Regions from separate parts of the Amycolatopsis sp. NPDC031561 genome, predicted to be linked through region 2. Evidence: riboswitches for the same ligand, from Rfam matches in the RefSeq annotation. Region 2 holds a riboswitch; each other region holds the start of a gene.
The links. Region 2 has a riboswitch for S-adenosylmethionine ahead of thrC (threonine synthase). Riboswitches for the same ligand answer to the same signal wherever they lie in the genome.
Positions count from the first base shown of each region.

Region 1: linked by a shared signal. The riboswitch ahead of ACZ5IK_RS03540 (methionine ABC transporter ATP-binding protein) and the one ahead of thrC (threonine synthase) in region 2 are both predicted to bind S-adenosylmethionine.
Region 3: linked by a shared signal. The riboswitch ahead of ACZ5IK_RS44090 (aminotransferase class V-fold PLP-dependent enzyme) and the one ahead of thrC (threonine synthase) in region 2 are both predicted to bind S-adenosylmethionine.

Region 1 covers NZ_JBVILA010000001.1:724,888-735,062, reverse strand. Annotated here, with positions in the region: gene ACZ5IK_RS03555 (fatty acyl-AMP ligase) at 1-1,577, opposite strand, end outside; gene ACZ5IK_RS03550 (ABC-F family ATP-binding cassette domain-containing protein) at 1,629-3,401, opposite strand; gene ACZ5IK_RS03545 (4-(cytidine 5'-diphospho)-2-C-methyl-D-erythritol kinase) at 3,469-4,434, opposite strand; gene ACZ5IK_RS03540 (methionine ABC transporter ATP-binding protein) at 4,556-5,566, opposite strand; SAM riboswitch class I at 5,777-5,867, opposite strand; gene rsmA (16S rRNA (adenine(1518)-N(6)/adenine(1519)-N(6))-dimethyltransferase RsmA) at 6,175-7,014, opposite strand; gene ACZ5IK_RS03530 (DUF222 domain-containing protein) at 7,205-8,134, shown strand; gene ACZ5IK_RS03525 (transglycosylase family protein) at 8,194-9,573, opposite strand; gene ACZ5IK_RS03520 (TatD family hydrolase) at 9,987-10,175, opposite strand, start outside.
Region 2 covers NZ_JBVILA010000007.1:219,958-230,132, reverse strand. Annotated here, with positions in the region: gene ACZ5IK_RS17920 (DegV family protein) at 1-466, shown strand, start outside; gene ACZ5IK_RS17915 (ComEA family DNA-binding protein) at 613-1,338, shown strand; gene ACZ5IK_RS17910 (ComEC/Rec2 family competence protein) at 1,335-3,740, shown strand; gene thrC (threonine synthase) at 3,758-5,023, opposite strand; SAM riboswitch class I at 5,036-5,168, opposite strand; gene holA (DNA polymerase III subunit delta) at 5,304-6,290, shown strand; gene rpsT (30S ribosomal protein S20) at 6,537-6,797, opposite strand; gene ACZ5IK_RS17890 (EamA family transporter) at 7,131-8,036, shown strand; gene ACZ5IK_RS17885 (VOC family protein) at 8,060-8,434, shown strand; gene ACZ5IK_RS17880 (class I SAM-dependent methyltransferase) at 8,431-9,018, opposite strand; gene lepA (translation elongation factor 4) at 9,132-10,175, shown strand, end outside.
Region 3 covers NZ_JBVILA010000047.1:20,584-30,758, forward strand. Annotated here, with positions in the region: gene ACZ5IK_RS44065 (DUF885 domain-containing protein) at 1-106, opposite strand, end outside; gene ACZ5IK_RS44070 (AsnC family protein) at 240-1,217, shown strand; gene ACZ5IK_RS44075 (RluA family pseudouridine synthase) at 1,224-2,150, opposite strand; gene lspA (signal peptidase II) at 2,147-2,710, opposite strand; gene ACZ5IK_RS44085 (hypothetical protein) at 2,735-3,331, opposite strand; gene ACZ5IK_RS44090 (aminotransferase class V-fold PLP-dependent enzyme) at 3,351-4,727, opposite strand; SAM riboswitch class IV at 4,760-4,874, opposite strand; gene ACZ5IK_RS44095 (M23 family metallopeptidase) at 5,038-5,721, opposite strand; gene ACZ5IK_RS44100 (potassium/proton antiporter) at 5,864-7,342, opposite strand; gene ACZ5IK_RS44105 (ArsR/SmtB family transcription factor) at 7,454-8,137, opposite strand; gene ACZ5IK_RS44110 (penicillin-binding transpeptidase domain-containing protein) at 8,181-9,785, opposite strand; gene ileS (isoleucine--tRNA ligase) at 10,003-10,175, opposite strand, start outside.

The DNA of each region.
Region 1 (10,175 bases), on a different contig from region 2:
GCGAAGGGCCGCATGTCGACCGCGCCGCGCACCTTGGCCGCGACTTCCTTCGCCAGCGCTTTCTCCGTGTCCGGATCCCCGGCGAGCTTCGATTCGAGGACGACGGCGAACCGCTCCCGGCGGCTGCCCGCGTCGATCCGCACGGCCACGGCGTTCCCGGCCCGAACCCCCTCGACCGACGTCGCCGCCCGCTCGATATCGGTCGGGTACAGGTTCCGGCCGCCCATGATGATGACGTCCTTGCGACGGCCACAGATCACGATCATGCCGTCGACCAGGTAACCGAGGTCGCCGGTGAGCAGCCAGCCGTTCTCGTCCTGTGTCGCGAGAGGACCTTCCATGGTCAGGTACCCCGGCGTCACGGCCTCGCCGCGCAGGCGGATCTCCCCGACCTGGCGCTCGCCGAGCACGGTGCCCTCGTCATCGACGATCTCGGCCTCGAGCCCATCGAGCGGCGGCCCGAGTACCGCGAAGGAACGGACGTCGTCGGTCCCGCGCCGCGGGTCGCCCTCGGGCACCGGTACCGCACGGTTGTCCGCCTCGAGCGCGTCGGCTTCGACGATGTCCAGCGTCAGTCCGGTGAACAGCGGCGCGAACGAAACCGCGAGAGTCGCCTCCGCCATGCCGTAGGCCGGGAAGACGCACTCGGCGGGCATCTTGAATCGTGCCCCTGCCTCGACGAACGTCTGCACAGCAGTTTCGTCGATCGGCTCGGCGCCGTTCAGCGCGATCCGGAGCTTCGAGAGGTCGTATGCGTTGTCGTCGTCGACACGAGCCATCCGCCTGCCGACGATCGCGTACGCGAAGTTCGGCGCGGCCGTGGTCGTGCCGTTGTACTTGCTGATCAGCTGCGGCCAGATCAACGGCCCGGACAGGAACTCGAGCGGCGTGATCTTGACGAGTTCGACGCCGAACGTCATCGGAACCGTCAGGAAGCCGACCATGCCCATGTCGTGGAAGGTGGGCAGCCACGAGACCATCACGTCGACGTCGAAATCGAACTCGGCGCGATCGACCATCGCCTTGACGTTCGAATACAGGTTTCCGTAGGTGATCTGAACGGCCTTCGGATCGGCCGTCGACCCACTGGTCAGCTGCAGGAGCGCGGTATCGGACTCGGCCGTCGGCACGGGCTCGGCCAGTGGTTCGGCCTCGAGCAGCTCGGTGATCACCTGGAACGCGATGCCGTGCTCGGTGAGCACGGGCGCCAGCTGGTCGAACGGCTCACCGAGCAGAACCAGCCCGGATCCGATCATCCGCAGCACGCGAACGGTGTCCTCGGCCCACTCGGCGAGGTCGGTGCGCTGGGTGGGCTGGTGCAGCATCGTCACGCTGCCACCGGCGAGCCACACCGCCTGCACCGTCGGCGCGATCAGCGACGGCGCCGCGGCCAGCACCGCCACCGCCTTGCCCGGCTCGAGCCCTGCTGTGACCAGACCCCCGGCGACCCTTTTGGCCTGCTCGTGAATCTCGGCCCAGGTCCGCCGAACCGGCTCCTTGGGCTCCCCGGTGACCATTCCCCGCTGCTGACCTCGCCCCGCCGCGGTGGCGACGAGCGTGTCCACGAACCGACTCATGCGCGTCACAGTACTGTCCGCCCTGGACGACCCGCTCGCCGTCGAGTGAACTCACTCGATAGCTTCGGAGGTCTCGAGCCACTGGGCCTCGACCTCCTCCTTCTCCGTTTCGACAGCCTTCAGTTCAGTGTTGAGCTCGATGAGCTTCGACGGATCGGTCGCCGCGGAGAGCAGGGCCGTATGCAGCTTCTCTTCCTTCGCGTGGAGCTGGTCGAGCTTGCGCTCGAGGCGGGACAGTTCCTTCTGCGCCGCCCGCTGTTCCGCGGCGCTCTTCTTGGGCTCGGAGGCCTGCTTGTTGCCCGGCTTCCTGTCGCTCCCTGCCTTCTCCAGGCTCTTGGCGCGCCGGTCCAGGTACTCCTCGATCCCGCCCGGCAGATGGGTCACCTGCCCGTCCCCGAACAAGGCGACGATCGTGTCGCAAACACGTTCCACCAGGTACCGGTCGTGCGAGACGACGACGAGGCTGCCCGGCCAGGAATCGAGCAGATCTTCCAGCTGCTGCAAAGTGTCGATGTCGAGATCGTTCGTCGGTTCGTCGAGCAGCAGCACGTTGGGCTCGGCCATCAGAAGCCGGCACAGCTGCAGACGGCGCCGTTCACCACCGGAAAGGTCTTCGACCGGGGTCCATTGCCTCGCCGCGGGGAACCCCAGCTTTTCGGCCAGCTGCGAAGCGGAGAGCTCCTGCTTGCCGAACACGACCCTTCCTGAGATCTCTTCGATCGCCTGCAGGACGCGCAGGTCACCGGGCAGATCGTCGAGCTCCTGCCGAAGATGCGCGAGGCTGACCGTCTTCCCCTGGACGCGGCGCCCCGTCTCGGGCTCCTTGTCACCGCCGAGCAGCTTCAGCAGCGTCGTCTTGCCCGACCCGTTGACGCCGACCAGGCCGATCCGATCGCCGGGACCGATCCGCCACGTGACGTGATCGAGCAGGGTGCGGTCGCCGACGGTCAAAGTGGCGTCCTCGACCTCCAGGACGGTCTTTCCCAGCCGTCGCCGGGCGAACGCCTGCAGTTCGACCGAATCACGCGGCTCCGGCACGTCGGAGATCAGCGCCTCCGCCGCCTCGACCCGATAGCGCGGCTTCGAAGTCCTGGCCTGCGGACCACGGCGTAGCCACGCGAGCTCCTTGCGTGCCAGGTTCTGCCGTTTCTCCTCGGCCGTCGCCGCCAGCCTCGCCCGCTCGGCCCGCGCGAAGATCCAGTCCGCGTAACCGCCTTCGTACTGCTCGACGCGACCGTTGGTGACCTCCCAGGTCACACTCGCGACAGTGTCGAGGAACCACCGGTCGTGGGTCACGACCACGACCGCGATCCTCCGGTTGAGCAGATGATCCGCGAGCCAGCGCACACCTTCGACGTCAAGGTGGTTGGTCGGTTCGTCGAGGACCACGAGGTCCAGCTCACCCGTGAGGGCCGCCGCCAGCGCGACACGGCGGCGCTCGCCACCGGACAGATTCGTCGTCGATTTTTCGACACCGAGAGCGGTGATCCCCAGACCGTCCATAATGGACCGGACTCGCGCGTCAGCGGCCCACTCGTGCTCCGCACCGTAGCGCTCCAGCACGACGTCGCCGACCGTGCTGCCGACGGGGAGTTCGGTCCGCTGGGTGACCACGGCCATCCGCAGGCCGCGGACTTGGCTCACCCGCCCCGTGTCCGGCTCGCTGATCCCCGCGAGGACCTCCAGCAATGTCGTCTTCCCGCCCCCGTTGAGACCGACGACGCCAATGCGCTGCCCCTCCGCGACACCGAGCGAAACACCGTCGAGCAGCGGGCGCACCCCGAAGGACTTGCTCACCGACTCCAGGTTGACCAAGTTGGCCATGCCTCAGCCGATCCTTTCCAAAAAGCTTGCACCACAACGAATTAGTCGATGTCCATTTCGGACATCCTCATGCGTGCACCCGAGGCGGCGCCGGCCGCGGCGCGTCGTCCCCGCCCACCAGCCGGGCTCCGGGAACAGGCCCGTGCGCGACGCGCACCGTACGACAGACACCCGCGCCGGACAGCTCCGCGGCGACCTCGACGGCCGACTGCGCGTCCGCGCACAGAAAAGCGCAGGTCGGCCCGGACCCGGACACGGTGCCGGCGAGCGCACCCGCGTTGACCCCAGCCCGCAACGTCCGGCGAAGCCCGGGACGCAACGAGACCGCGGCCGCCTGCAGGTCATTACCAAGAAGCAACGCCAGCTGCCGCGGGTCACCGGACGCCAGTGCCTCGACCACCGGAGTGTGCGAACCGATCCGCGGCGGGCTGCCCTCTTCACGCAACCTGTCGAGTTCGCCGAACACCCGCGGGGTCGAAAGACCGCGCTGATCGAACGCCAGGACCCAGTGGAACGTGTGCCTCGACAACACCGGAACCAACTGCTCGCCCCTGCCGGTGCCCAACGCTGTCCCGCCGTAGAGCGCGAAGGGAACATCGCTGCCGAGCTTGGCGGCGATACCAGCGAGTTCATCTCGGGAGATCTCGAGCTTCCACAGCGACGCGAGCCCGACCAGGGTCGCGGCCGCGTCGGCACTGCCCCCGGCCATCCCGCCCGCTACCGGGATGCCCTTGCGAAGCACCACCCGGACCTTGGACTCGCCATCAGCCTTGCCGACGTGGGCCGCCAGGGCCTGCGCCGCCTTCCAGGCAAGGTTGTTGGCCCCTGTCGGTACGGAACCTTCACCTTCGCCATAGACCTCGATGCCGGGCTCCTCGGTGACCGCGACAGTCACCTCGTCGGTCAGGGAAAGTGCCTGGAAAACGGTCACCAGCTCGTGGTAGCCGTCCGGGCGTACGTCACCGACCGACAGGTGCAAGTTGACCTTGGCGGGAACCCTGACGGTAACTGGGGGCGGTACGACGGCGAGCACGAGACAAGCCTACGTGCCCGCTCCACTTGTACTGCCACCAGGAGAAAGAGAACAGGACGACGCGGACGCAAACGGGCCGCCCTGGACAGAGTTCGTCCTGAGCGGCCCGTTCGTCGGGGAATCAAGCAGCGACGCCCTGCGGCCCGCGGACCGGGTGGGTCACGTGGCCACCACGTTCGGCGATCCAGGCGAGTGCGGCATCCGCGCGCTCGCCACGCACACCGAGGCGGAACCGGCCGACGGGCGTGTCGCCGATCCGGGTGAGGCCGCCTCCGATGGTGGCGAGTTCGACGTCGAAGCGACCGGCCGCCTCAGGCAGCAGCGCACCGACCGACGCGAAGCCGACGAGCACGACGTCCACCGCGCGGTCGTACTTCGAAGCCTGCGCACGGCCGGTTTCGATCGAAGGCAGGAGCGCCTGCGCGGTCCGGCTGTTCGGGTCGGAGACCAAGTCGAGCACGGTTCCGCGTTCGATGATCGCCCCGGCTTCCAGGACCGCGACGTCGTCGCAGACACGGCGCACCACGCCGGCGTCAGGAGTGGTGAGCAGCACGGTGACCCCGAGCTCGGCACGCGCACGGTCGAGCACGGTCAGGACCGCGCCGGATTCCTCGGGCTGCACACCCGCGGTCGGGTCGTCGGCCAGGAGCACGGAAGGTCCGGCGGCCAATGCCTTGGCGATGGCCACCCGGCGCAGCTGCCCCTCGGTCAGTTCGCCCGGCCGCTGCCCCGCTCGCGGGGTGAGTCCGACCAGATCGAGCAGATTACCGACCCGGTTACGGCGCTGCGGCCCGTCGAGGCCGAGTTGTTCGAGCGGCGACGCGATGTTGCCGGCGATGGTGCGCTCGGCAAGCAACTCCGCCTTGGTGTTCACGACACCGACCTGACGGCGGATTTCCCGCAGACGGCGCCCGTCGAGGGTCCCGGTGTTGAGGCCGTCGAGGCGGACGACACCTCGGTCGGGGCGCTCCTGAAGCCCGATGCAACGAGCGAGGGTGGACTTGCCGGAGCCGGCCGGACCGACGACTCCGAACAGGGAGCCGGCTTGGATGTCCACGCTGACATCGCGCAGGGCGACGACGGGATTTCCGTTGAGGGGAAAGGACTTGGACAAGTTTTCGACAGTGATCACGAAGGGCTCCATGCAAATGGGGCGCTGCTTCTTTCGAGCGCGCCAACCGTCACCGAGTACCCGTCCGAACGGACGGGCTTCAGAGGTAAGGGAAAAGACTCAGGCAGTAACGGTTGAGCGTCGACACGCACTTACCGTGCGGCGACCTTCGTCGACTACGCGTCGCCTGGTCAGCAGGAGCGGGTGGGTGACCCTGTTCATTAGGCACAGCCTCCATCGGTCCTGGCGGTAGCACCTGCCCTGTGGAGGGTGGTTGCTGCGACTTCGGCGAGCCAGGTCTCTCAGTCGCTCGGGATGGCTCACTGAGTAAAACCGATCCCACTGGATGAAAGCAAGCACGTAGGCGCAGATCACACGTCTGGTCGCGTCCATCATACAGGATCGGCTATCCACATAATGGGAAGACTACGAGTATTCTAGTGCCACAAAAGGCCCCTGCCTGCTAAGACAGGCATGGATCATGCAGATCCAAAAGAGGATTTACGCAGTCGTGCTGACCTCGGCGAACTCGCCTCCGCGCGGTGCCGGTCACACCTGCGACAGGGGAAACACCGCTCCTTTGGACCGGGCGCCGTGTCAGCCTACGAGACGGTCTTGGCCCGCAGCGGTCAGTCGGCCGCCGCTGCGATCCGAGCGAACTGATGAACGTCCAACTGCTCGCCGCGGGTCTTGGGGTCGATACCCGCTTTCTCGAGCAACTCCCCCGCGCGTTCGGCAGATCCGGCCCAGGACGCCAACGCCGCACGCAAGGTTTTCCGCCGCTGCGAGAAGGCCGCATCGACCACCGCGAACAATCGCTCCCGGCTCACGGACGACACGACGTCGTCGCCTCGCTCGAAAGCGACCAGTGCGGAATCCACGTTCGGAACGGGCCAGAACACCGAGCGGGGAACCGCACCGACCTTGCGCGTCTTCCCGTACCACGCGAGCTTGACGCTGGGGACGCCGTAAGTCCTGCTCCCCGGGCCGGCCGCCATGCGGTCCGCGACCTCGGTCTGGACCATCACGAGACCGCTGGTCAGCGACGGCAACTCGGCGAGCAGGTGGAGCACGACGGGAACGGCGACGTTGTACGGCAGATTCGCGACGAGTGCCGTCGGCCGTTCAGGCAGGTCGTCCGCCTTGATCCGCAGAGCGTCCGCCCCGACGACCGTCAGCCTTTCGGCTCCGCCGCGTTCGGCCACTGTGTTCGGCAGCCGCCCGGCCAGCACGGGGTCGATCTCGACCGCGACGACCTCGGCGCCGGTCGCGAGCAGTCCCAGCGTCAGTGAGCCGAGGCCCGGCCCGACTTCCAGCACGACGTCACCTTCACCGACCCCGGAAAGGTCGACGATACGGCGCACCGTGTTGGGGTCGTGCACGAAGTTCTGGCCGAGCTTCTTGGTCGGCCGGACGTCCAGCTCGGCCGCCAACGCCCTGATCTCCGCGGGCCCGAGCAGTTCAGTCACCCGACGATCGTAGCCAGCCCTGGCGGGCGCCTCCGATCGCCCGACCCGCCCGCATCATCCATCCGCAGTTTCCGAACCGGCCCGCTTCCCACGCAAGAGTGATCGGCGCAAGTTGGCATCGCCGGAGCGTGATCATCATCTACCCGATCGATACCGTGCATTCGTTCGACTCTGGGCCGACAATCGAGGGATGACCAGCACAAACACTCCCAAGGCCTTCCCGCTCGATCTGCCGGAAGGTGACCCCGAGCTGCTTCTCGACGAGTTGCAGACACGGCTGCGCGAAGGGCGACGTCTGTTCGCCGAAGTCGGCCAGATCCTGGCCGAAATAGAGTCACGAGGTGTCCGAGAGCTCTACGGATACAACTCGATCGCCGTCTTCTACGAGCATGTAGCCCGGGTCCCCCGGGCCGAGGCGCAGAAGGTGACCGGCCGGGCACTCGCGCTCAACTCGAGACGCGCGCGCGACGGGACTTCCACTCCGCCCGTCGCGCCTTTGACCGGAGCCGCGGCCGCCACCGGCGTACTGGCCGATGGCAGCATCGATCGGATCGTCAAAGTGATGCGGAGGCTGCCGGAGCACGTCCCCGTAGACACCCGGCTCGACGCCGAGAAGGTCCTGGTCGATCTTGCCGGCGTCGCGAGACCACGCGACGTCACGACCGCCGGGACAGACCTGCTCGCGCGTCTCGATCCGGACGGGGGTGACACCAAGGACCCCGGCTCGAAAAACCCCCGAAGCGAATTCTGGTTGCGTCAGAAACGCACCGGCCGGTGGGACCTGCGCGGCAACCTCGATCCCGAGACCGGTGCCCGCTTGAACGCGCTTCTGGTGCCACTGGCACATCCGGCTCCGAACGGAGAACCCGACGACCGCACTCCGGCGGAGAGACGTGGTGATGCTTTCGCAGAGATCGTGGATCTCGCGGCAGACGGCCCGGAGATCCCCTTGCCTCGGCGAAGCTCGGAGCAGGCCGCCGAGCAGCCTCCGCACGCGGAGCCTGTCGAGAAACCTGAACGAGTAGGGGATCTGGCCCACATAAGGCCTCCGCGCTGGTGGGCACGGCTGTCGAGACCCGGCGCACGAACCTCATCCGCATCGGAGCCCAAAGCGGCCTGAGGGCCACCTTGCGGGCGGAACCCACACGATGACCCTCAGGAAGGAGAATTTTCTGGCTGTCAGGCCTTCTTGCCGCAGTGCGGCCAAGCGCTGTAGCCACCGCGGTCGTCGCGGACCTTCTCGGCGACGGCGATCTGCTGGGCCTTGCTGGCCTGATGCGGGTACGCGGCGTACTGCGAGCCGCCGTAGGCGTCCCAGGTGCTCTTGTTGAACTGCAGGCCACCGTAATAACTGTTGCCGGTGTTGGCGGCCCAGTTACCGGTCGACTCGCACTGCGCGATGCGGTCCCAAGCGCCGGCGTCGCCGATGACCGGGTCCGCGGGCTTCTTCGTTCCGACCTTGACGATCTTGGGCTTGGCCTCGGTGATGACCTCTTCCGAGACCTTCTCGCGGCCGACCTCTTTACCGTTGCGCTTGGTGACCTTGTAGGTCACGGTCTTCTGGCCCGGGGTGCCCGGGTCTTCGACCTTGGTCTTGCCCTTTTCGAGCTCCGGGTCGTCGACCTTCTGCTCGGGCGGCGCGATTTCCTCGTTCTGCTTGACCATGGTGACGCCGGTCCGGCTGACGTGGACCTCTGCACCGTCGACCAGCTTGACGTCGAGGCCGCCGACGGCCTCGTCGTCCGGGCCGAGGGTCATCCGCAGCTCACCGAGGAATTCCTTGGTGGTGACCGAGTTGGTCTGAACCTTACGCGGTTCGTTCGCGCCGTCGTAGACGGTGACGTTCTTGAGGGTCTTGACCTCGACGGTGGCGCCCTCGAGCGGGAGTTCACCGTTCTGCGGGAGCGAAGTCCAGGTGCCGGCCTTCGCGAGGTCAGCGCGACCAAGCTGGTTCAGCGCTTCGCCGAGGTTGGCCGCGCGGACCCAGGACTCCTGCTGCGGCGCGCCGTCGACGATCAGGTTCAGCTTGCGGCCACGCTCAAGCTTGATGACGCCGCCGTCGCCGACCTCGGCCTGGGGCGAGGGCGAGAGGGAGTCGTGCGCGCCGACCGAAAGGCCGGCGTCTTCGAGGACTTCGCCGACCGTGTCGCCGAAGCTGTGCACGGTCTGCTGCTTGCCGTCGATGTCGAGCGTGACGCTCTTGTTCATCGCCATCGCGGCCGCGCCGCCACCGCCGAGGGTGAGCAGCACCGCCATGACGGTTCCCTTGAGGAAACGCTTCTTCCAGACGCGGGTCGCGCTCGAGATGACCTCGTCCTTGGTCGCGGCCTTCATCGCCGCGTCCGCGGTGCGGTCCTCGGCCATCTCGTCCGGAATGACGATCGGCGGGAGCATGGTGGTCTCGGCGCTGATGAGGCGGATCAGCTCGTCGACATCGACGTCGATCTCGGCCATCAGGGTTTCGGCGTCGGAGCCGAGCGCGGCCAGGACGTCCTGGTGCGTGATGCGCGGATCGTCGGAGTAGTCCAGCTCGCCGTAGTGAGTGTCGCGGTCGAGCACGGCAACCGAACCGGCGGAAGCGAAGGTGTTCGTCTCTGCGCCGAGGCGCGAGCCATCCTGCCTACTGCTACCAGTCACTGGGTCGTTCCCTTTCCCAAGACGTGAAGGAGCTCGACAACCGCTCCACAACGTCCTTCGTCTCGATGCGCACTTCGGCACACCTCTAGAAGTCCGACACCCGCAGTCAGCGCCATCGTCACGGTTCCAGGCCGTACCGCTCCTGGGTCCGCTTCCCCGACGTGCACTGACGTGACTGTGGGCGTAACAGCCGGAAACCGCATGAGCGGATACCGACCGGCACGATCACGGGACAGTAACGAACCTCGCCGGGTTGCGCAAACACCCCCCGGAGTGTCGTGACGTTGGTCACTCATCAGAGTGGGCCATTGATGATCACTAATGTCGCAATCCGTTCAACTGGGGGTGACTGTCGGCAAACGAAAGACCCGCTCAGCGGTCACTCGCACTGATTCGGCCACCTCGTGCACCGCCTCGCCCCTGAACGTGGCGAGGTGGCGAACGGTGTAGGCGGCGCAGTAGGGCTCGTTCGGTCGCCCACGGAACGGATGAGGGGTCAGGAACGGTGCGTCCGTTTCGACGAG
Region 2 (10,175 bases):
CCTGCGAGCGGCGAGCGCCGCCGCGGACGGGGCCGATCCGGCCGAGGTGGAGGCCGCCGCGGTCGACGCGGTGAGCCGCTCGGAGACCTTGTTCGCCGTCGAGACCCTCGAATACCTGCGCCGTGGCGGGCGGATCGGCCCGGCGGCGGCCCTGCTCGGCACGGCGCTCGCGGTGAAACCGGTGCTCCACATGTCCGAGGGCAAGATCCAGCCGCTGGAAAAGGTGCGGACGATGAACCGCGCGGTGGCGCGACTGGTCGAACTCGCCGTGAAAGCGGCGGACGGCGGACTCGCCGACATCGCCGTCCACCACCTGGCCTCGCCGGAACGCGCCGTCGAACTGGCCAACCGGCTGGAAGAGTCCATCGACTGCCCGGAGGGGTGCGTGGTGTCGGAGATCGGCGCCGTCATCGGGGCCCACACCGGTCCAGGCGTGCTCGGTGTCGTGATCCAGCGGGTGGGTTAGGGAAACCCGCCACCATCCCACACGGCCCCGACGGAAACCGGTGATCCGGCCCCGCCCGAGGCCGGGTTGTCCACAACACCCCACTTGTCCACAGCCTCGCGATTCTCCACTGCCGCCCGCCACCCCCGCTCCGTAGCGTCGGTCACGTGTTCGACCAAACCGCCCGTCCACCGGGCTCCTCCGCCAACGCCAGGCTGGCGTGGCTGGCCGCGCAGCTGTCGCCGCCCGCCGCCCAGGGCCCGCCTTCGGGCAGGCTCGTTCGCCGCTGGGTGCCCGCCCGGTTCACGGCGGACGGGGTTCCGGTGAACCGGCGGTGGCTGGCCGTGGTGGCCGTGCTGATCGCGGTGGCCGTGATCGTGACCGGCGCGATCGCTTTGTTCGGACACCGGCCAGGGGCGGAGACCCCGCCGCCTCTGCCATCGGCCAAGGCCGCCGGAGACGTCCCCGCCGCGGCGGGCAAGGCGCCTCTGGTGATCAGTGTCGTCGGCCGGGTGCTCAAACCCGGCCTGGTCACGATCCCTCCGGGCGCACGGGTCGCCGATGCCCTCACGGCGGCCGGTGGGGCACCGCCCGGAACGGATCTGACCGGGCTGAACCTGGCCCGGCGGCTCACCGACGGCGAGCAGGTGGCCGTGGGTGTTCCTGTTCCGGCCGCGGCCGGAACAGGAACACCGACCGGGAAGCTCGACCTGAACACGGCCACGGCCGAGCAACTCGACTCCCTGCCCGGGGTCGGCGAGGTGATGGCCAAACGCATCGTCGACTGGCGGTCCGGGCACGGCGGGTTCACCACGGTCGAGCAACTCCGTGACGTAGAAGGGATCGGCGAATCCAAATTCAAGAAGATCCGGGAGTTGGTGTCCGTCGGATGAACCCGTCCGCCGATCCGTCCGAAGTGGACACCACGTCGTGGCGAGGTCAGGATCTGCGGCTGATACCGGCCGCGGCGACGGCCTGGCTCGGCACTCTCTCCGGGTTGCTCGGCGGCTGGTGGATCACGATGCTCTGCGGTGCGGCCGCCGTGGTGCTCGCGATCGCCGCAGGTGTCCGTGCCCGCCGGACGGCGTCCCGGTGGGTGGCGGGCCTGGGCGTGCTCGCGGTCCTCGGGGTGCTCACCGCCGGTCCGGTGGCGCTGCGGATCCGGGCCGCCGAGCACGACGACCTCCGTGCCGCCGCCGCACGGGGGAGCGACGCCACCATGAGGGTGGTGGTCACCGAGCGGCCACGTCCGGTCCGCGGTGCCGGATACGCCGATCGCCGGGCAGGCACCCGCCTGGTGGTCATCGCCGCGACGGTGGACGCCGTGGTGGCGGCGGAGCGGGTGGTGGATTCGGCAGGCCGAATCCTGCTGCTCGCTCCCGCCGAGGGGTGGACGGACCTGTTGCCCGGGCAGCAGGTCACCGCCTCCGGACGGCTCGCGCCGGCCGAGGGGGCCGAACTGACGGTCGCGGTCCTCTCGGTGCGGGGTCCGCCGTCGGCCCTCGGCCCGGCGCCTTGGTGGCAGCGAGCCGCGGAATCGCTGCGCACCGGGCTCCGGGACCTGTGCGCCGTCCTCCCGGAGGAGCAGGCCGGTCTGGTGCCCGGACTGGTCGTGGGGGACACGAGCACGCTGTCCCCGAGGGTCGAGCGCGAGTTCACGGACTCCGGCATGTCCCACCTGATGGCCGTGAGCGGTGGGAACGTGGCGATCGTCTGCGGCTCGATCCTTCTCCTCCTGCGAGTGCTCCGGGTCGGGCCGCGGACGTCCGCCGCCGCGGCCGCCGCGGGGCTCGCCGGGTTCGTGGTCCTCGCCGGGCCCGCGCCCAGCGTGCTCCGCGCCGGGGTGATGGGGGCGGTCGGATTGCTGGCGCTCGCACTGGGGCGCCGGGGTTCGGCGCTGCCCGCGCTGGCGTTCGCGGTGGCGGGGCTCGTCGTGGCCGATCCCGCGATGGCCGCCGACTTCGGGTTCGCGCTTTCGGTGCTGGCCACGGCCGGGTTGGTACTGCTGGCCCCGAGGTGGGCGGAGTGGCTGGTCGGACGCGGAGTTCCGGCCGGCTACGCCGAGGGGCTGGCCATCCCGCTGGCCGCGTTCGTGATGACGGCGCCGGTCATCGCGGGCATGGCGGGATCGGTCAGTCTCGTTTCGGTGGTGACCAACGTGCTCGCCGCGCCCGTGGTCGCCCCGGCCACCGTGTTCGGTGTGCTCGCGACCGTCCTCGGACCATGGTGGCCGTCGGCGGGGAGGCTGCTCGTCCGCCTGACCGAACCCGAGGCGAGCTGGCTCATCACCGTGGCCCGCCATGGCGCCCGCGCGCCGGGAGCGGTCGTGGACTGGCCGGATGGCTGGTGGGGCGGGCTGCTGGCGGCCGGTCTGCTCGTCGTGCTGCTCGTCGCCATCAGGCTGCGTCACGGCCGGATCCTGCTGGCGCTCGCCTTGGCCGGTGGGCTCCTCGTCTTCGTGCCGGTGCGGGTGCTGGCCCCGGCGTGGCCACCGGCGTCGTGGAGCGCCGTCGCCTGCGACGTCGGACAGGGTGACGCCGTCGTCCTCGCCACGGCCGAGCCCGGGAGGGCGATCCTGGTCGACACCGGGCCGGAACCAGGACCGGTGGACGAATGCCTCAGCAGGTTAGGGGTGGACCGCGTTCCGCTGATCGTGCTGAGCCATCTGCACGCCGACCACATCGGAGGCCTCGAATCCGTCTTCGAGGGCCGGTCGGTCGGGGCGGTCGCCGTCGGTCCGGGCAGGGCTCCCGCCTGGGCGTGGCGGCAGGTCGCCGACGAGACCGCGCGCCGCGGGATTCCCTTGCTGGAACTGGGGATCGGGCAACGGCTGGACTGGCCCGGACTGTCGCTGGACGTACTCGGGCCGCGATACGTCACCCGGCGCTCGGTCCTCGAACAGGACGGCACGGTGATCAACAACGGTTCGGTCGTCCTGCGTGCTGGGACCCCGGCGGGCCGGTTGCTGCTGACCGGCGACGTCGAACTCGCCGCCCAGGCCGACCTGATGGCCGAGGGCGCCGATCTGCGTGCCGAGGTCTTGAAGGTCCCGCATCACGGAAGTCGTTACACGGCACCGGATTTTCTCAACGCCGTCGCGCCGCGGGCCGCGCTGGTGAGTGTCGGCGCCGGAAACACCTACGGTCACCCGAATAAGTCCACTTTGGACAATCTGGGGGCGGTCGGTGCCGCGATCGCCAGGACGGACACGGACGGCGACACCGCGGTCGTCTCCGACGCGCGAGGCCTCGCCCTGACGCGACGGGGTGAGCCCCGTGGCCCGCCTCGTTCTTGAGGCGGGCCGCCGGGAACTCAGATGCCGAGAGCCTCGCGGACCGCGTCGGCCGAGGCGCTGACGGTGGCCTTCGGGCCGACCTTGTCCTCGACGGCGTCGAGGGTCTTGAGGCCGTCACCGGTGATCAGGAGAACGATCTCCTCGTCCGGGTTGAGCTTGCCGGTCTCGATGAGCTTCTTGGCCGTCGCCACGGTGACCCCGCCGGCGGTCTCGGTGAAGACGCCTTCGGTGCGGGCGAGCAGACGGATGCCCTCGACGACCTCTTCGTCGGTGACGTCTTCGATCGCACCGCCGGTGCGGTTGACCACGTCGAGGACGTAGGGGCCGTCGGCCGGGTTGCCGATCGCCAGCGAACGGGCGATCGTGTCCGGCTTGACCGGCTGGACGACGTCGTGGCCGGCGCGGAACGCCGCCGAGACGGGCGAGCATCCGGTGGCCTGCGCGCCGAACACCTTGTACGGCGTCTCGTCGACGAGGCCGAGCTGCCCGAACTCGCGGAAACCCTTGTCCACCTTGGTGAGCTGGGAACCGGAGGCGATCGGCACCACGATCTGCGAGGGAAGCCGCCAGCCGAGCTGCTCGGCGACCTCGAAGGCCAGCGTCTTGGAGCCCTCGGAGTAGTAGGGCCGGACGTTCACGTTGACGAACGCCCAGCTCTCCTGCTCGGCGGCGAGCTGGGTGGCGAGCCGGTTCACGTCGTCGTAGTTGCCGTCGACCGCGATCAGGTCGCCGTCGTACACGGCGGTGGTGAGGATCTTGGCGCGCTCGAGGGTCTTCGGGATCAGCACGACCGACCGCCAGCCGGCGCGGGCCGCCGCGGCGGCGACCGCGTTGGCCAGGTTGCCGGTCGACGGACAGGCGAGCACGTCGAACCCGAACTCGCGCGCGGCGGCCAGCGCGACGGCGACCACGCGGTCCTTGAACGAGTGGGTCGGGTTGCCGGTGTCGTCCTTGACCCAGACCTTCTTGACGCCCAACGCCTTCGCGAGCCTGTCGGCCTGGATGAGCCTGGTGGCGCCGGGTTCGGTGTTGGGGATTTCCTCGACGTTCGAGGGAACAGGAAGGAGTTTCTTGTAGCGCCAGATGTTCTTCGGCCCGGCTTCGATGTCCTCGCGGCGCACGCGGCCGAAGTCGTAGGCGACTTCGAGCGGCGAGAAGTCCTCGGCGGAAACGAATTCGGGGGCGAGCGGCTGCCGGTGTCCCTCTTCCTTCGACACCAGTTCGACGGCCGGTCCGAGATCCGGGGTCTTGGTGGTGGAGGTCGTGCCGAGGGTTGCGGTCATCGCGAGGTTCCTTCCTCATCTGCCCCGCCATGGCGGGCCGGAATTGGCACCGTGTTCGTCAGCTATCCCGCGATCGCGGAATGACAGGCTGACGCCGGTTGCCGGGGCTTCATCGGGCCGTTCCCTCTGCCCCTCTGGATGAGCGGTATTCGATTGTCGGCACGCGTTCGATCGCGTCGCCTCGCCAACACCGTACGACATGAGGCTCGGGTGGGGCCACCGTGCCCGGAACACGTCACCGGACAAAGCACCCGAGAGGACGAGTGGGAGGATCGTCACCGTGACGACGCAAGCTTCCGCCCCATCGCCGCTGGTCCTGGTTCTCGGTGAGGAAGAGCTGCTGATCGAACGCGCGGTCCGCAGCGCTTCGGACGCGGCCAAAGCTGCCGATCCGACGGCGGATCTGTCCCGGATCCGGGTGTCGGACCTCACAGTCCCCGCGCTCGCGGAGATGGTCAGCCCCTCGTTGTTCGCCGAGGGCAGGGTGATCGTCCTCGAATCCGCGCACGACATCTCGCAGGAGCTCGCCGACGGGGTGATGGCCTACGTCAAGGCGCCCGCCGAGGGCATCGTGCTCGTCGTCGTGCACAGCGGAGGCGGCCGGAGCAAGGCCGCGAAGGCGCTTCCCGCGGCCTTGAAGAAGGCCGGGGCGGAGGTCGTCGAGTGCCCGAAACTGACCAAGGCCGCTGAGCGGGAATCCTTTGTCCGCAACGAAGTTCGCCGGGTCGGCGGGAAGATCGACGGTGCGGCCGTGCTCGCGCTGATCGATGCGGTGGGCTCGGATCTGCGCGAGTTGTCTTCGGCCGCGACCCAGCTCGTCGCGGACGCCGGGGGAGCGGTCGACGAGCAGGCGGTCCGCCGCTACCACCGGGGCCGCGCGGACGTGAACGGGTTCGCCGTCGCCGAGAAGGCCGTCGCCGGCGACATGGCGGCGGCGCTGGAGTCACTGCGCTGGGCGATGCAGCTGGGCGTTCCGTACGTGCTGGTCGCGGACGCCCTCGCCGACGCGGTCCGGACGATCGCGCGGGTGTCCGGCGCGGGGCGCGGGAACCCGAACCAGATGGCGGGCGAGCTGGGGATGCCGCCGTGGAAGGTACGCAAGGCGCAGGGGCAGGCACGGGGCTGGGGGCAGGACGGTCTCGCCACCGCCATGCGGATCGTCGCCCGGCTCAACGCCGAGGTCAAGGGCGCCGCCGCCGACCCGGAATACGCGTTGGAACGCGCCGTCCTGGAGGTCGTCGCCGCACACGGCACCCCCAGCCGCTAACACACCCGCCGGACCACGCCCAGCGCTCACTGGACCGAGCCCGACGATCAACGCGCCCGACAACCGGACCGGCGGACTCGTCTCGCCGGAAGCGCGCCAGCGCGACGGCGAGACTTCACCAGTCGCGCGCCCTCTCTTGGGCCGAAGGCCCACGTAAACGCGATGAAGGGGCGCCTCCCCGCGCCACGTGAGTGACAAGCGGGTCGGCGCCCCTTCATCGCGTTTACGTCAGCGCGCGATTAAAAATCAGAGCGAGTTAGCGCGCTTCGCCAGCGCGGACTTCTTGTTGGCGGCCTGGTTGGCGTGGAGAACGCCCTTGGTCACGGCCTTGTCCAGCTTCTTGGCCGCGTCCTTCTGCAGCTCCAGGGCCTTGGCCTTGTCGCCGGAGTCGGCGGCCTCGCGGAACTTGCGGATCGCGGTCTTCACCGAGGACCGGATCGCCTGGTTGCGCTGACGCGCCTTCTCGTTGGTGGTGATGCGCTTGATCTGCGACTTGATGTTGGCCACGGGGGCGCTCCTCTTGACTCTCTCGGTGGTTTCACCGCCGCGCTGTGACCGGCCCTGCGCGCTCGTGAAAGCGGCGCGGGTTTCCTCCATGACGGAATGCCACACAGCGGTGAAGGGCCAGCTTAACAGTCGTCCCGGAGCGGATCTCGGCCGCCTCCGGAGGGGCTCTTGCGGTACGGTCGAGAGCGTAGTGCCTAGGGTTCCGCCGCCTGCCCGTTCAACGAAACACACAATCAGGGCAAGCGGGACAGGTCCGAGCGGCACCATCGGCGGGGCCGGAAGCACCGCCGTTCATCTGACGGGACAAAAGCCTGGAGGACCGGTGTTTTCCGCATGCGCGGAAAACGTGAAAGGTCCGCAGTGAACGCCACCGCCCTGTCCCTCGTCATCGCCGCCGCCGTCATTCACGCGGGCTGGAATCTGGCAGCCAAGCGGATCCGCCGTGGCGGAGCCCGGTTCGTCTGGGCGTACTACAGCTTGTCCGCGATCCTGCTCATCCCCGTCATGGCGGTTTCACTGGCCGTGGAGCCGCAACGTCCACAGTGGACATGGCTGCTGGCCGCCGCGGTCACCGCGGTGTTCCACGTCACCTACGGAGTCGTCCTCCAGCGGGGGTACGCCGTCGGTGACCTGTCCGTTGTGTATCCCCTCGCCCGCGGGACCGGGCCGCTGATCTCGGTGCTCGCGGCAGTCGTGCTGCTCGGGGAGCGACCAGGGCCGCTCGGCCTGGTGGGCGCGTTCCTCGTGGTCGCCGGGGTGCTGGTCATCGGTACCGGGCGGGCACCCGCCCACGCCGACGCCGCGGATCGCGTCGCTCGCCGCAAGGGCGTGGCGTACGGGCTGCTGACCGGGCTGACGATCGCCGCCTACACACTCTGGGACGCGCATTCGGTCACCGGTCTCGGTGTCCCGCCGATCGTCTACTTCGGAACCGGCGCGATCGTGCAGAGCCTGCTCATGGCGCCGTACGCGCTGAAGGACCGCGAAGAGGTCTCGTGGCTCTGGCGCGAGCACAAGCGCGAAATCGTCATCGTCGGCCTGTTCTCACCGATCGCCTACCTGCTGGTCCTTTACGCGCTTCGGATCGCTCCGGTGAGCCTCGTCGCACCCGCGCGGGAGTTGAGCATCGTCCTCGGCGGCCTGGCGGCCTGGCTGATCTTGAAGGAGGCGAACGCCGTGCGCAGGCTTGTCGGGTCCGTGGTGGTGCTGGCGGGCATCGCCGCGATTGCGATGGCCTGAACCCATCGGGTAGGGATTGAGCCATGGACGTGCTGAGCAGCAGGGTGCTGATCCACCCGAAGGACCTCGACGTGTCGACGGCGTTCTATCGGGACACCCTTGGCTTGGCGATCGACAAGGAGTTCCCTGGTGGGACGGTGTTCTTCGCCGGGAACGGGTCGATCGAGATCGTCGGTACCGGGAAGACGGGCCCGACCCCTGACGTCGCCTTGTGGCTCCAGGTCCGGGACCTGCCCGCGGCACTCGAGGAACTCGCCGCGAAGGGCTTGGACCCGGTTCGCGGGGCTCGCCGTGAACCCTGGGGCCTGGACGAAGCGTGGATCGCCGACCCGGACGGCACCAGGATCGTGCTGGTCGAGGTACCGCGTGAGCATCCGTTGCGGACCGACCCGCGTTAGGCCGCGGGCTTGACCGCGCGCAGCTGAGCGGCGAGCGAGGCGCCGAAGCCCGGCGGGTCCCAGGTCCAGGTCTGCAGGTCGGTGAAGCCGGCGGCGTCCGCTTCGTCGGCCAGCTCGTGGCGGGAAACCGGCAGCCATTTCTCGTGCGACGACAGCAGCAGCCTGCCGCCCGGCCGGAGCACGCGGAACAGCTCGGCGAACCCGGCCGCCCGGTCCTCCCACAGCTGCACGTTGTTGACGCTCAGGACCACGTCGACGGTCTCGTCCGGCTCGCCCGTGGAGTCCGCCGCGCCGCTCCGCAGCTCCACCTTGTCGCCACACCGTCTGCGGGCCCGGGCGAGCATCTCCGGGGACGGATCGACGCCGATCGCGCGGCCGGCGCGTTCGGCCGCGGCCTGCAGGCCGATACCAGGACCAGGCCCCACGACCAGGGTGGTTTCGCCCGACTCGATCGACGCCAGTTCGACGATGCGGAGTTCGGTGGCAGCGTTGCCGTGCGCCATCGCCAGGCCACCGAACCGGCCGAGCAGTCCCCTGGGATGGCCGAACGTCTTGTCGAGGATCTGGGTCAGTGAATTACTCATACTTCGAGGGCACCACAGCACGCCACGGGCCGCATCGGGGATGACCCCCACTCGCACCCGGAGCGGCATGGGAGCATAGAGGTGGCACACCCCGACCTTCGCGAGGAAACCCGTTGACGACGTTCGCCGACACGACCTTCACGCCCCCGGAGCTCATCCGGAACTTCTGCATCATCGCGCACATCGACCACGGCAAGTCGACCCTGGCCGACCGGATGCTGCAGCTCACCGGTGTGGTCGAGGAACGGGCCATGCGTGCGCAGTACCTCGACCGCATGGACATCGAGCGGGAACGCGGGATCACCATCAAGGCGCAGAACGTGCGCCTGCCCTGGAAGGTCGAAGGTCAGGACCACGTCCTGCACATGATCGACACCCCCGGCCACGTCGACTTCACCTACGAGGTCTCCCGCGCGCTCGAAGCGTGTGAAGGGGCTGTCCTGCTGGTCGACGCCGCACAGGGGATCGAGGCGCAGACGCTCGCGAACCTCTACCTCGCGCTGGAGAACAACCTTCAGATCATCCCGGTGCTCAACAAGATCGACCTGCCGTCCGCGGACCCGGACAAGTACGCCGCCGAGATCGCGCACATCATCGGCTGCGAACCGTCGGACGTGCTCCGCGTGTCCGCGAAGACCGGTGTCGGGGTCGGCGAGCTCCTCGACGCGGTCGTGAAGCAGGTGCCCGCACCGCAGGGTGACGCGGACGCCCCGGCACGGGCGATGATCTTCGACTCGGTGTACGACACCTACCGGGGCGTCGTGACCTACATCAGGGTCGTCGACGGCAAGATCACCCCGCGCGAGCGGATCAAGATGATGTCCACCGGCGCCACGCACGAGCTGCTGGAAGTCGGGATCATTTCGCCGGAGCCCAAGGCCAGCAAGGGGCTGGGCGTCGGCGAGGTCGGCTACCTGATCACCGGGGTGAAGGACGTCCGGCAGTCCAAGGTCGGTGACACCGTGACCTCCGAGCGCAACGGCGCGAAGGAGGCCCTCGCGGGCTACCGCGAGCCGAAGCCGATGGTCTATTCCGGCCTGTACCCGGTGGACGGTTCGGACTACCCCGAGCTGCGCGAGGCCCTGGACAAGCTCCAGCTCAACGACGCCGCGCTGGACTACGAGCCCGAGACGTCGGTGGCGCTCGGCTTCGGCTTC
Region 3 (10,175 bases), on a different contig from region 2:
TGAGCCCGGTCGATTCCGGGCGGAAGCCCTGCAAAGCGGGCGTGACCGGCTCGGCGTCGAAGAGGACTTCGACGAACTCGTCGGCGAGGGCGGAGACTTCGCTCATGTTTCTTCCCCAGGGGTCGGTGGAGGCGGTATCCCCGACCCTAATGGAGACCACGACCTACCGAAGCCGGGTTTTGCGGCACGCGGGCGGGCACTCCCGCGGCGCCGGGGGCGAGGCGGTAGCGTTCCCGGACGTGGCCGTGACCGATCCCGTGGATATCCGTCTGCTCGCCGCCCTCGCGGACCTGGGCAAGGCGGCCGTACACGAACTCGCGGCCAAGGTGGGGATGGATCCGCGCGAGGTCGCGTACCGGCTCGTCGCCCTCTCCGGCAGCGGGTTGCCGCTGCTCGTCGGCGTGGAAAGCGACCCGAACGGGCTACGCGCCGCCATCGCGAGCTCGCCGCCTTCCTGGGCACAGCAGCAGCAACCTCAGCAGCGTCCGCCCGCGCAGGGATCCGGACCGCACAACGTCCAGGGCACCCCCTCGGGTCCGTACAACGTCCAGGGGACGCCGTCGGGGCCGTACAACGTGCACGGAACGCCGTCAGGCCGCTACCCCGGCCCGCCGTCGGCTCCGGTCCGTCAGCCGATGGCACCGCCGCAGCAGCGCCCGCCCGCCCCTCAGCCGCAGTTCGCCGCTCCCCCGATGGCGCCCGCCGACCCGGTGATGAGCACCTGGGGCGTCCCGCAGACGGCGTCGTGGGCACGCGGCGACGAGCAGCAGCCCGCGCCGCGGCAGGTCCCGGAGGGCAAGAAGGGCAAGACCGGCGACGTCATGGAGACCCAGGGCCTGGAGGGCGAGCAGCTCACCGTCCAGCTGCTCGAGGTCCAGGATCCGGCGGACTACCTGTTCAGCGCGGCGGGTTACTCCCTGGAAGCCGGGGAACGGTCGGTCGTGGTGCACACCGAGATCACCAACCGCGGGAACATCCCGTTCGTCTCGCTGCCGGACAACTACCTCGAACTGCTCACCGCGGACGGCAAGCCGGTCACGAAGGCGCCGGTGTCCCTGACCTCGCGGCCGCCGCACAAGATCGGCGTCCGGCCCGGCGAGACCCTCGGCGGCCACACCGTCTACGTGCTGCCGGACGCCACCCGCGTGGTCGCCGTGCGCTGGTCGCCTCGGCCGGAACCCGACGAGCGCACGCTGACCTGGTCGATCGACGACTAGCCCGGCCTAGTTCTCGTCCTGCAGGATCCGCAGCGCGTTGGCCAGGTCGTCCGGGTACTCCGACTCGAACTCGACCCAGCGCCCGTCGGACGGGTGAGCGAAGCCGAGCGTCTTCGCGTGCAGCCATTGGCGGGAAAGCCCGAGTTTGCGCGCGAGCACCGGGTCGGCGCCGTAGGTCAGGTCGCCGACGCACGGGTGCTTGAGGGCCGAGAAGTGCACGCGGATCTGGTGCGTGCGGCCGGTCTCCAGCTTGATCTGGGCCAGCGACGCGGCACGGAAGGCCTCGACGACCTCGTAGTGCGTGACGCTGGGCCGTCCGCCCTGGACGACGGCGAACTTGTAGTCGTGCCGGGGGTGCCGGTCGATCGGCGCGTCGATGGTGCCGCGCGTCGGATCCGGGTGGCCCTGGACGATGGCGTGGTAGCCCTTGTCGACGGTGCGTTCCTTGAACGCCCGCTTGAGCACGGTGTACGCGTGCTCGCTCTTGGCCACGACCATCACGCCGGTGGTGCCCGCGTCCAGCCGGTGCACGACACCCTGGCGTTCGGCCGCGCCCGACGTCGCGATCCGCAGCCCGGCGGCGGCGAGACCGGCAACGACGGTCGGCCCGTTCCAGCCGGGGCTCGGGTGCACGGCGACACCGACCGGCTTCGAAATCACCACGATGTCGTCGTCGTCGTGCAGGATCTTCATCCCGTCGACGTGTTCCGCGACGACCTCGATGGGCGACGCCGGATCGGGCAGCGTCACCTCGAGCAGCCCGCCCGCGGCCAGCCTGTCCGACTTCCCGGCGGGCCTGCCGTCGAGCAGGATCTCGCCGGATTCGGCGAGTTCCGCCACGACCGTGCGGGAAAGTCCCAGTAGTTTCGCCAGCCCCGCGTCGACGCGCATGCCGTCGAGCCCGTCGGGAACGGGCAACATCCGCGCGCTCATGCGCTCGCCGCCTTCTTCTTGTCCTTTGTAGACGATCCGTCGTAGTCCTTGCCCAGCAAGGAAAGGATCACGATGAGTACCCCGCCGACGCAGATCGCGGAGTCGGCGACGTTGAAGATCGCCCAGCCCTGCCCGTTCGGCGCGAACGCGGAGATCATGTCGACGACGTGTCCTTGCAGCGGGCCGGGGGCCCGGAAGATCCGGTCGGTCAGGTTGCCGAGCGCGCCAGCCAGCACCAGGCCGAGGCCGATCGCCCAGCCGACCGAGCGCAGCCGCCGGGCCAGCCAGACGATGGCGACCACGACCGCCACCGCGACCAGCGCGAGCACCCAGGTCAGCCCGGTCGCCATCGAGAAGGCGGCACCGGGGTTGCGCACCAGCTGGAAGTACACCAGCCCGCCGAGGAACTCGACCGGCTGCTTGCCCTCCAGCGTGGACACGGCGATCTGCTTGGTGAGGAGGTCGATCCCCCACAGCACCGCGGCGACGGCGAACACCACGGCGACGCGCTTCTTGGGCAGCGGCGGCGCCGGTGGTTCGGTTTCGGGCTCTGTACTCACGCCCCCATTGTCCACGGAGCGTGCTCAGGTCTCCTCGGCGGCTGTCTTCGGCCTGCTCAGCAGGGCCGCGAACGCCCCGGCGAGCGCGACCAGCGACGACAGCACCAGCGCGAGCTGTCCCTGGGCGACCACGACGGCGCAGAGCACGAACGCGGCGGCCACGACCAGCACCAGCACGCTGCGGTCCAGCCAGGCGAGCAGTACCAGGCCCAGCGTCACCAGGATCGCGCTCCGCGCGTCGCCGTCCATGTCGAGTTCCCAGTAGCCGACCAGATCCGCCAGCACGATGGCGACCAGCCCGCCGAGAGCGATCGCGAGGACCTTCCACCACGGCAAGCGCTTCGACCGCAAGGCATAGAAGAGCACGGTGCCGAGGTACACCGCGAGCACGGCGAACAGCCAGTCGTCCATCCGGCTCATGCCGATGACCGAAACGGCGGACACGGCTTCACGGCTCATCTCCACGCCGTAAAGCCCTTGGTACTGCCCTTGCCCGAGAGGAGGCGCGTAGGCGAACCACCCCTCGGAACGGCTCGTGCCGACGGACAAGGCCACCACCGTCAGCTGGGCGAAACCCAGCAACGCCAGCGGAAACCAGTAACGCGGTCGCTCGCTCCCCATGCGAGGGGAGAGTAGTGGGTCAGGCGCAGAACGGGGGAAGCTCCCGCGGGTCGTTCTCCGGCACCCAGCGGCCTTCCGGCTTCTCGTACTGCCAGCGGGCGCCGCGGGCGACGATCTGGCGCAGCGCCAGGACGAGCCGGTCCACGTGCTCGGCGGTGCTGCCGAGGCCGAGGCTGACCCGGACGGCCTGCTGACCGGTCGAACCGGTGGCGGCGATGAGTCGTTTGGTCGCGATGTGCGCGCAGAACGCGCCGTCCCGCACGCCGATGCCGTACTCCGCGGACAAAACCGCGGCGAGCCAGCCCGGGTCGAAGCCGTCGACGACGAAGCTCAGCGTGCCGACGCGGTCGACGGGCGCGTCGAACAGCCGCAGCTCGGCGAAACCGGGGACACCGGCGAGACCACGGCGCAGCCGTGCCAGCAGCTCGTCCTCGTGGGCGACGATCGCGTCCCAGTTCCCGGCCAGCGTCTCGCAGGCGACACCGAGCGCGTAGACGCCGACGGTGTTGGGGGAACCGGCTTCGTGCCGCTCGGCGCCGGCGTTCCAGACCACGCCGAAGTCTTCGGAGTCGCGGGTGACGAGCTTCGTCGCGCCGCCACCGGCGAGGTACGGCTGGGCGGCGCGCAGCCAGTCCGCGCGGCCGATCAGCGCACCGGCCCCGAAGGGCGCGTACAGCTTGTGCCCCGAGATCGCGATGTAGTCGACGTCCAGTTTGCGCAGGGAGATCCGGCGGTGCGGCGCGAGTTGCGCGGCGTCGAGCGCGATCCGGGCGCCGTGCCGCCGCGCGACGGCGGAGATCTCCTTGACCGGCAACAGTTCCCCGGTCACGTTGGACGCGCCGGTGATGACGACCAGCCGCGGGCCCTGAGGGCAGTCCGCGAGCGCTTCGTCCACGGCGGACACCGCGGCGAGGCGGGTGCGCGGGGTCTGGATCCGGCGGACGTTCGGGCCCTTCCACGGCAGCAGCGCGGCGTGGTGCTCGGTGTCGAACACGACGACCGACGTGTGCTTCGGCAGGCTGCGCGCGAGAAGGTTGAAGGAATCGGTGGTGTTGCGGGTGAACACGACGGTGTCGGTCGACCGCGCGTCGACGAAGTCCCGCAGGATTCCGCGCGTCCGCTCGTAAAGCTTGGTGGAGACCTGCGAAGCGAACCCGGCGCCGCGGTGGACGCTGGCGTACCAGGGAAGGAACTCGTCGACGGCGTCGCGCACCTTGTCCAGGCAGGGAGCGCTCGCCGCGTGGTCGAGGTTGGCGTACCCGATGTCGCCGCCGGTGACCAGCGGGACCCGCAGATCGGCACACGCCACGGCCGGGATTTCGCGGGTGGCAACGGTTTCCGCGACAGTGGCGGAGGGGGTGGCGGGGGTGCTGGTGCGTTCGAGAGCGAGAGTCATCGTCATCCTCCGGGCCTGGGGACCCGACGAGGATCCCGCGCTTGCCCGCCGCACCACGCGACGAGCCAGGTCCTCACCCGGGGCACCCCACCGCGGAAGGAGGGTTGCCGGTCAGCTAGCCGGGGCTTGACGCTGACACTCGTGACCTACGAACGAAGTTAGCGGATGCACCCGCGATCGAGCCACCCCTCGTCCGGATGTTGAGACGCCGGTCACGCGTTCCGCGACCGAGGAGAACCCCCGCGTTTCGTCCTCTAGTTGCGGTACTTGCACGTGCAAGTACCGCAACTAGAGGACGAATTGCGGGAGGTCAGACGCGGAATCGGCCGGGCAGGGGGATGGTCGCACGGGACGAGACCTCGGTGGCCGTACCCGAGTACTGATCGGTGCCCGCGGCGAACTGCCAGCCGCCGAAGGTCTTGCCGTCGACCGCTTCGCCGTAGGCCTCGGCGACCTTGGTCGAGACCTCGTCGTAGGACATGCCGTTCCAGTTGCCCGCGCCGACGCCGAAGTCGCGCGAGTCACCGCCCTTGGCGGCGGCGGGCAGGGTCCACAGGGTGAAGTGCACATGGGCGCCGGTGCTGCTGCCGCCACAGGGCAGCGCGTTGCCGGTCCGGCCGAGGGCGTCGCCCGGGACGACCCGCTGGCCGTCGGTGACCGAAATGCCCTCCATGTGGTAGTACCCGGTCCGCCAGCCGCCGTCGTGGTCGACGGTCACCCAGTCGCCGCCGTCGCAGTGCTGGATCCGGACCGTCCCCGCGAGCGGGGCGCGAACGGTCTTGTCCCCCGGGCTGAAGTCGATGGCGTTCTTCACGCCGGAGGTCCCGTTGTCCGAGTGGATCCCCGCCGAGTAGACCGTCTGGCCGGTGTCGAACGGCAAGCCGAACGCCGGGAACGCGCCCGCGGCCGCGGCCGCGGGCGGCGCCGAGAGAACCACCCCGACGAGAACGGCGGTGGCCCCCAGACCGGCGAACCGCACAGGAAGTTTCGTCACCTTGCGTACTCCTTACCCCGTGACACTCACCCATTCGATGGAGTGGATTGCGGGGAAAGTAATCCAAAAGGAGTACAAAAGGGAACAACTCGTAGTGAAATTTCTGAGATCAGCCGACGAAAGACTGGTGCGATCTCGTGACCTATTGGCCGGATTCGCCCTTCCACCTGGCGAGGCGTCCGGCACGGTCGACGGCCCGGAGGCGTCGTTCGGCCGCGTCACGGGCGTCGGACGTGGTCACGACGAGTAACTGATCACGTTCCTGGAGCCGGGTGTCCTTGTTGGGCGTGAAGCCGATGCCGTCGCGCACGAGCAGGCTGATCGTCGCCCCGATCGGCAACCGCAGCTCCGCCAGATAGACGCCGTGCATCTTCGACCCGGGATTGATCCGGACCTGCAACAGGTCGGCGCCCATCTCGTCGAGCGGCGCGGAGTCGACGTCGATCTCGTGCGCTTGGGCGTGCTGGGCCAGCCCGAGCACTCTCGCGAGCGGGCTCAGCGTCGCGCCCTGGAGCAGGGTCAGCACGATGACCAGCACGAACACGGCGTCGACCAGCTCCTGCGCACCGGGCACCCCGGACGACAGCGGGATCAGCGCGAGCACGATCGGGACGGCCCCGCGCAACCCGGCCCAGGACAGGAACACCTGTTCTCGCCAAGGGATCTTGAACGGCAGCGCGGACAGCACCACCGACAGCGGACGGGCGAGCAGCAGCACGACGGCGCCCGCGACCAGCCCCTGGATCAGGCTTTCGAAGATCCGGCTCGGCGAGGCGAACAGGCCCAGCAGGACGAACAGCCCGATCTGCGCGAGCCAGCCGAGCCCCTCCGCGAAGGACAGCGTGTCGGACCGGTGCGGCAGCTTCGAGTTCCCCAGCACCAGGGCGGCGACGTAGGTGGCGAGCAGGCCGGAGGCGTGCGCCAGCTGCCCGCTCGAGTACGCCACGACACAGACAGCGACCGTGGCCAGCGGATACAGGCCGGTCGCCGGCAGCGCGGCCCGTCGCAGCGCGTGCGCGCCGATCCAGCCGAAGGCCAGGCCGATGACCAGCCCGGCGGCGAGTTCGTAGACCACCAGCAGCGGCAGCGACCAGTCGATGGTCGTGCCCTCGGCCAGCACGACGACGGCGATGTACGCCGGGGCGTCGTTGATGCCCGACTCGATCTCCAGCGCGCCGACGAGCCGCTTCCCGACCCCCGCCGATCTCAGCACCGAGAACACCGCGGCGGCGTCGGTCGAGGCGAGCACCGCGCCCCACAGCAACGCCATCCGCCAGTCGAGGCCCAGCAGCCAGTGCAGGGCCGCGCCGGTGACCGCGATACTCACCGCGACGGCCACTGTGGACAGTGCGATTCCGATGCCCAGCGAGGGTTTCACGGCCGTCCACCGGGTGGTGAGACCACCTTCGGACAGGATCATCACCAGCGCGGCGAGGCCGAGCGACTGGGTGAGCTCGGGGTTGTCGTACTGGATGCCGAACCCGGCTTCGCCGAGTAGCACCCCCATGCCCAGGTAGAGCAGCAGCGAGGGAAGGCCGACCCGGATCGACACGCGGACGGCGATCACGGCGACGAGCAGGACGGCACCACCGGTACCGAGAATGAGCGGGAGCTGCTCCATGTCGCCTCCCGTCCGGTCGCCGTGAGGGCTCCAGAATAGTGAGGCGGTGATCGTCACTCGTTCGTGTACCGGTCGAAAACCGTCCGGATAGCCTGTGTTACAGACTGTCCTTTACGGACTCCGCAGGGCCACCAGGTCCACCCCGAGTTCCGCGAACGGTTTCTCCGCCGCGGGCAGGACTTTCACCGCGCGGTTGCCCTCACGGGACAACCAGCCGGCACTCACTCCGTGAGACAGTAATGCCGCCGGGACCCGGCCCGCCAAATGATCACGCCGCACTGTCCAATCGAGACAGTCGCGCAGCATCGGACGGCGGCTTTCGGCGATCTCCACCCCGAGGGCGCCGAGCACCTCGCGTCCGCGACCGGTCAACGTCAGGCCGTCGGCCTCGTCGATCAGCCCGGCGGTGAGCATCCCGTCCCGCAGCGCGACCCCGACCGTCCCGGCCAGGTGGTCGTAGCAGGTCCGGGCGAATTCGAGCCGCTTCACCCGGACCGACGAGCGCAACCCCTTCACCGGGCGATGCTCGGCGTGCTGCGCCAGATGCTCGATCAGCTCCGCCACCCGGGGGTCGGCGATCCGGACGTAGCTGTGCCGCCCCTGTTTGACCCGCACGACGAAGCCGGCCTCGGTCAGCTTCGTCACATGCTCACTCGCCGTTGACGCGGCGACTTCGGCCGCTCCGGCCAACTCGGTCACAGTCCAGGCACGTCCGTCGAGCAGCGCGAGGCACATCGACGCGCGGCTCGGATCGGCGAGCACGGCCGCGACCTCGGCCAAGGCGATCGTTTCCATGAGTTCACCGTAGAAGACGCACGGTTCGGCGACGGCCGAAACGTCAGCCCGCCAGGAACTTCGCCGCCAGCCGGACCGCGGGCCCGGAATCGTTGGAGCCCTCGAGCATGACGGCGAACGCGACGTCGCCGCGATACCCGACGAACCAGCCGTTGGCGTCGGCACCCGAGCCGAACTGCGCCGTCCCGGTCTTGCCGAAGACGGCGCCGCTGCCCTTCAGCGCCTTCGCGGTCCCCGTCGTGCAGACCTCGCGCATCATCGCCCGGACCTGGTTCAGCACCCCGGCCGGCGGGGCCTGGTAGCCGGTGTTGACCTTGGTCTCGAGCCCCTGCCACAGCTTCGGCACCACCGGCTTCCCCGTGGCGACGGTGGCGGCCATGAGCGCCGCGCCCAGCGGGCTGACCTGCACCCTTCCCTGCCCGATCCCGGCCTCGACCTGCTCGTCGCCGCCCGCCGACGGCTCCACCTTGCCGGTCTCGGTCGCCAGTCCCGGGATCTCGAAGTCGGCGTTGAGACCGAACTGGCTCGCGGCCTTCGCGAGGCCGTCCGCGGGCAGTTGCCCGGCGAGCCGCCCAAAGGTCGTGTTGCACGAGGCGGCGAAGGCCGTCTTCAGCGAGACGGTCCCCAGGTCGAACCCGTTTTCGTTCTTGAGCGTGCGGGTCCCGATCTGCTCACTGCCCGGGCAGGCCACCGGCGAGTCGGCGGAGATCCCGCCCTTCTGCAGCGCCGCGGTCGCCGTGGCGATCTTGAAGGCCGAACCCGGCGAATAGAGGCCGTTGAGCGCCTTCGGCTGGTCCCCGGCCGCGCCGTTCTGCGCGACGGCCAGCAGTTCGCCCGAAGTCTTCATCGCGACGATGATCGCCGGCCCCTGGAAGCCGTCGACGGCCTTCTGCGCGGCGCTCTGGGAAGCCACGCTCAAGGTCGAAGCCAGCGGTTCGTCACTCTCGCCCGCCTGCCCGAACAGCGTTTCGACCGGCTTGCCGGAGGCATCGACCCGCGACACGGTGACGGTGGCGGGCGTCCCGGAGCCGCCGTTCTGCTCGGACGCGACCTTCGACAGCGCCCCTTGCAGGATCGGCGCGACACCCGCCGCGTCACCGCCGACGAGGGCTTTGCCGTCCCTGTCGGCCACGACCGGCTTCGCCGAAACGGGAGCCACGGAAAGCTGCTGACCGGCTTCGAGCTTCGGGTGGATCACCGACATCGCCCAGCGGACGACCCATTTCCCGGCGTTGCGGACCAGCTCCAGCTTGCCTTCGTACTTCCAGACGCTGTTGCCCGTGAACGTCCACGAAGCGTGGAAGGTGGCCGACGTCGTGGTCGCGTTCCCCGGCGTCGTCGGAACCTCGCCCAGGGACGTCTTGACCGGCGCCCCTCTGAGCGCGGCGCGCGCCGCGGACAGGGCGGCCGTACCCGCCGCCGGATCGTCGACCGGCGCACCGGTCAGGTCACCGGTGTCGAACTGCCGCAGGAACCGGGCGGCGACCTGGGCGGGGCTTTGGAACGCGCTCTCGGTCGGCTCTCCGGGGCCGCCGGTGGCGGCGGGCGCCGGATCCTCCTTGACCAGCAGCACCACCGCGGCCACCACGATGGCGACGACCGCCAGCGCGGCGCCGATCAGGATCCCTCTTTTCCGGGCAGGACTCATGGACTCGCTCTCCCCCAGTACGGCGCGTACCTCGCGCGCCCCCGGGCCAGCCTGCCGATTTCCCCCGCGCGAGGCGGCGCGGCGGCGAGAAAGCGACGGTTCCGAATCCTTTTCGTGATCCCGGTGAGCGAACCTGCCCCGATGTCATGAAAGGGGCTTTCAGGACATTTTTCGTCCTGAAAGCCCCTTTCATGACACTCGTGGAGTGGGGCGAAGGTCAGGCTTTGGCGACCGCCACGGTCACCTTGGTGCCCTCCCCGACCGTTCCGGCCGAGCCGTCGGCGACGGCGCCGTAGGCCACCGAAGTCGCCAGGGTCTCCGAAGCGATGAACTCCTCGTGCGTCTTCGCGGCCGTGACCACGTCCTCCGGCGCGTCGACCGTCAGCGCGA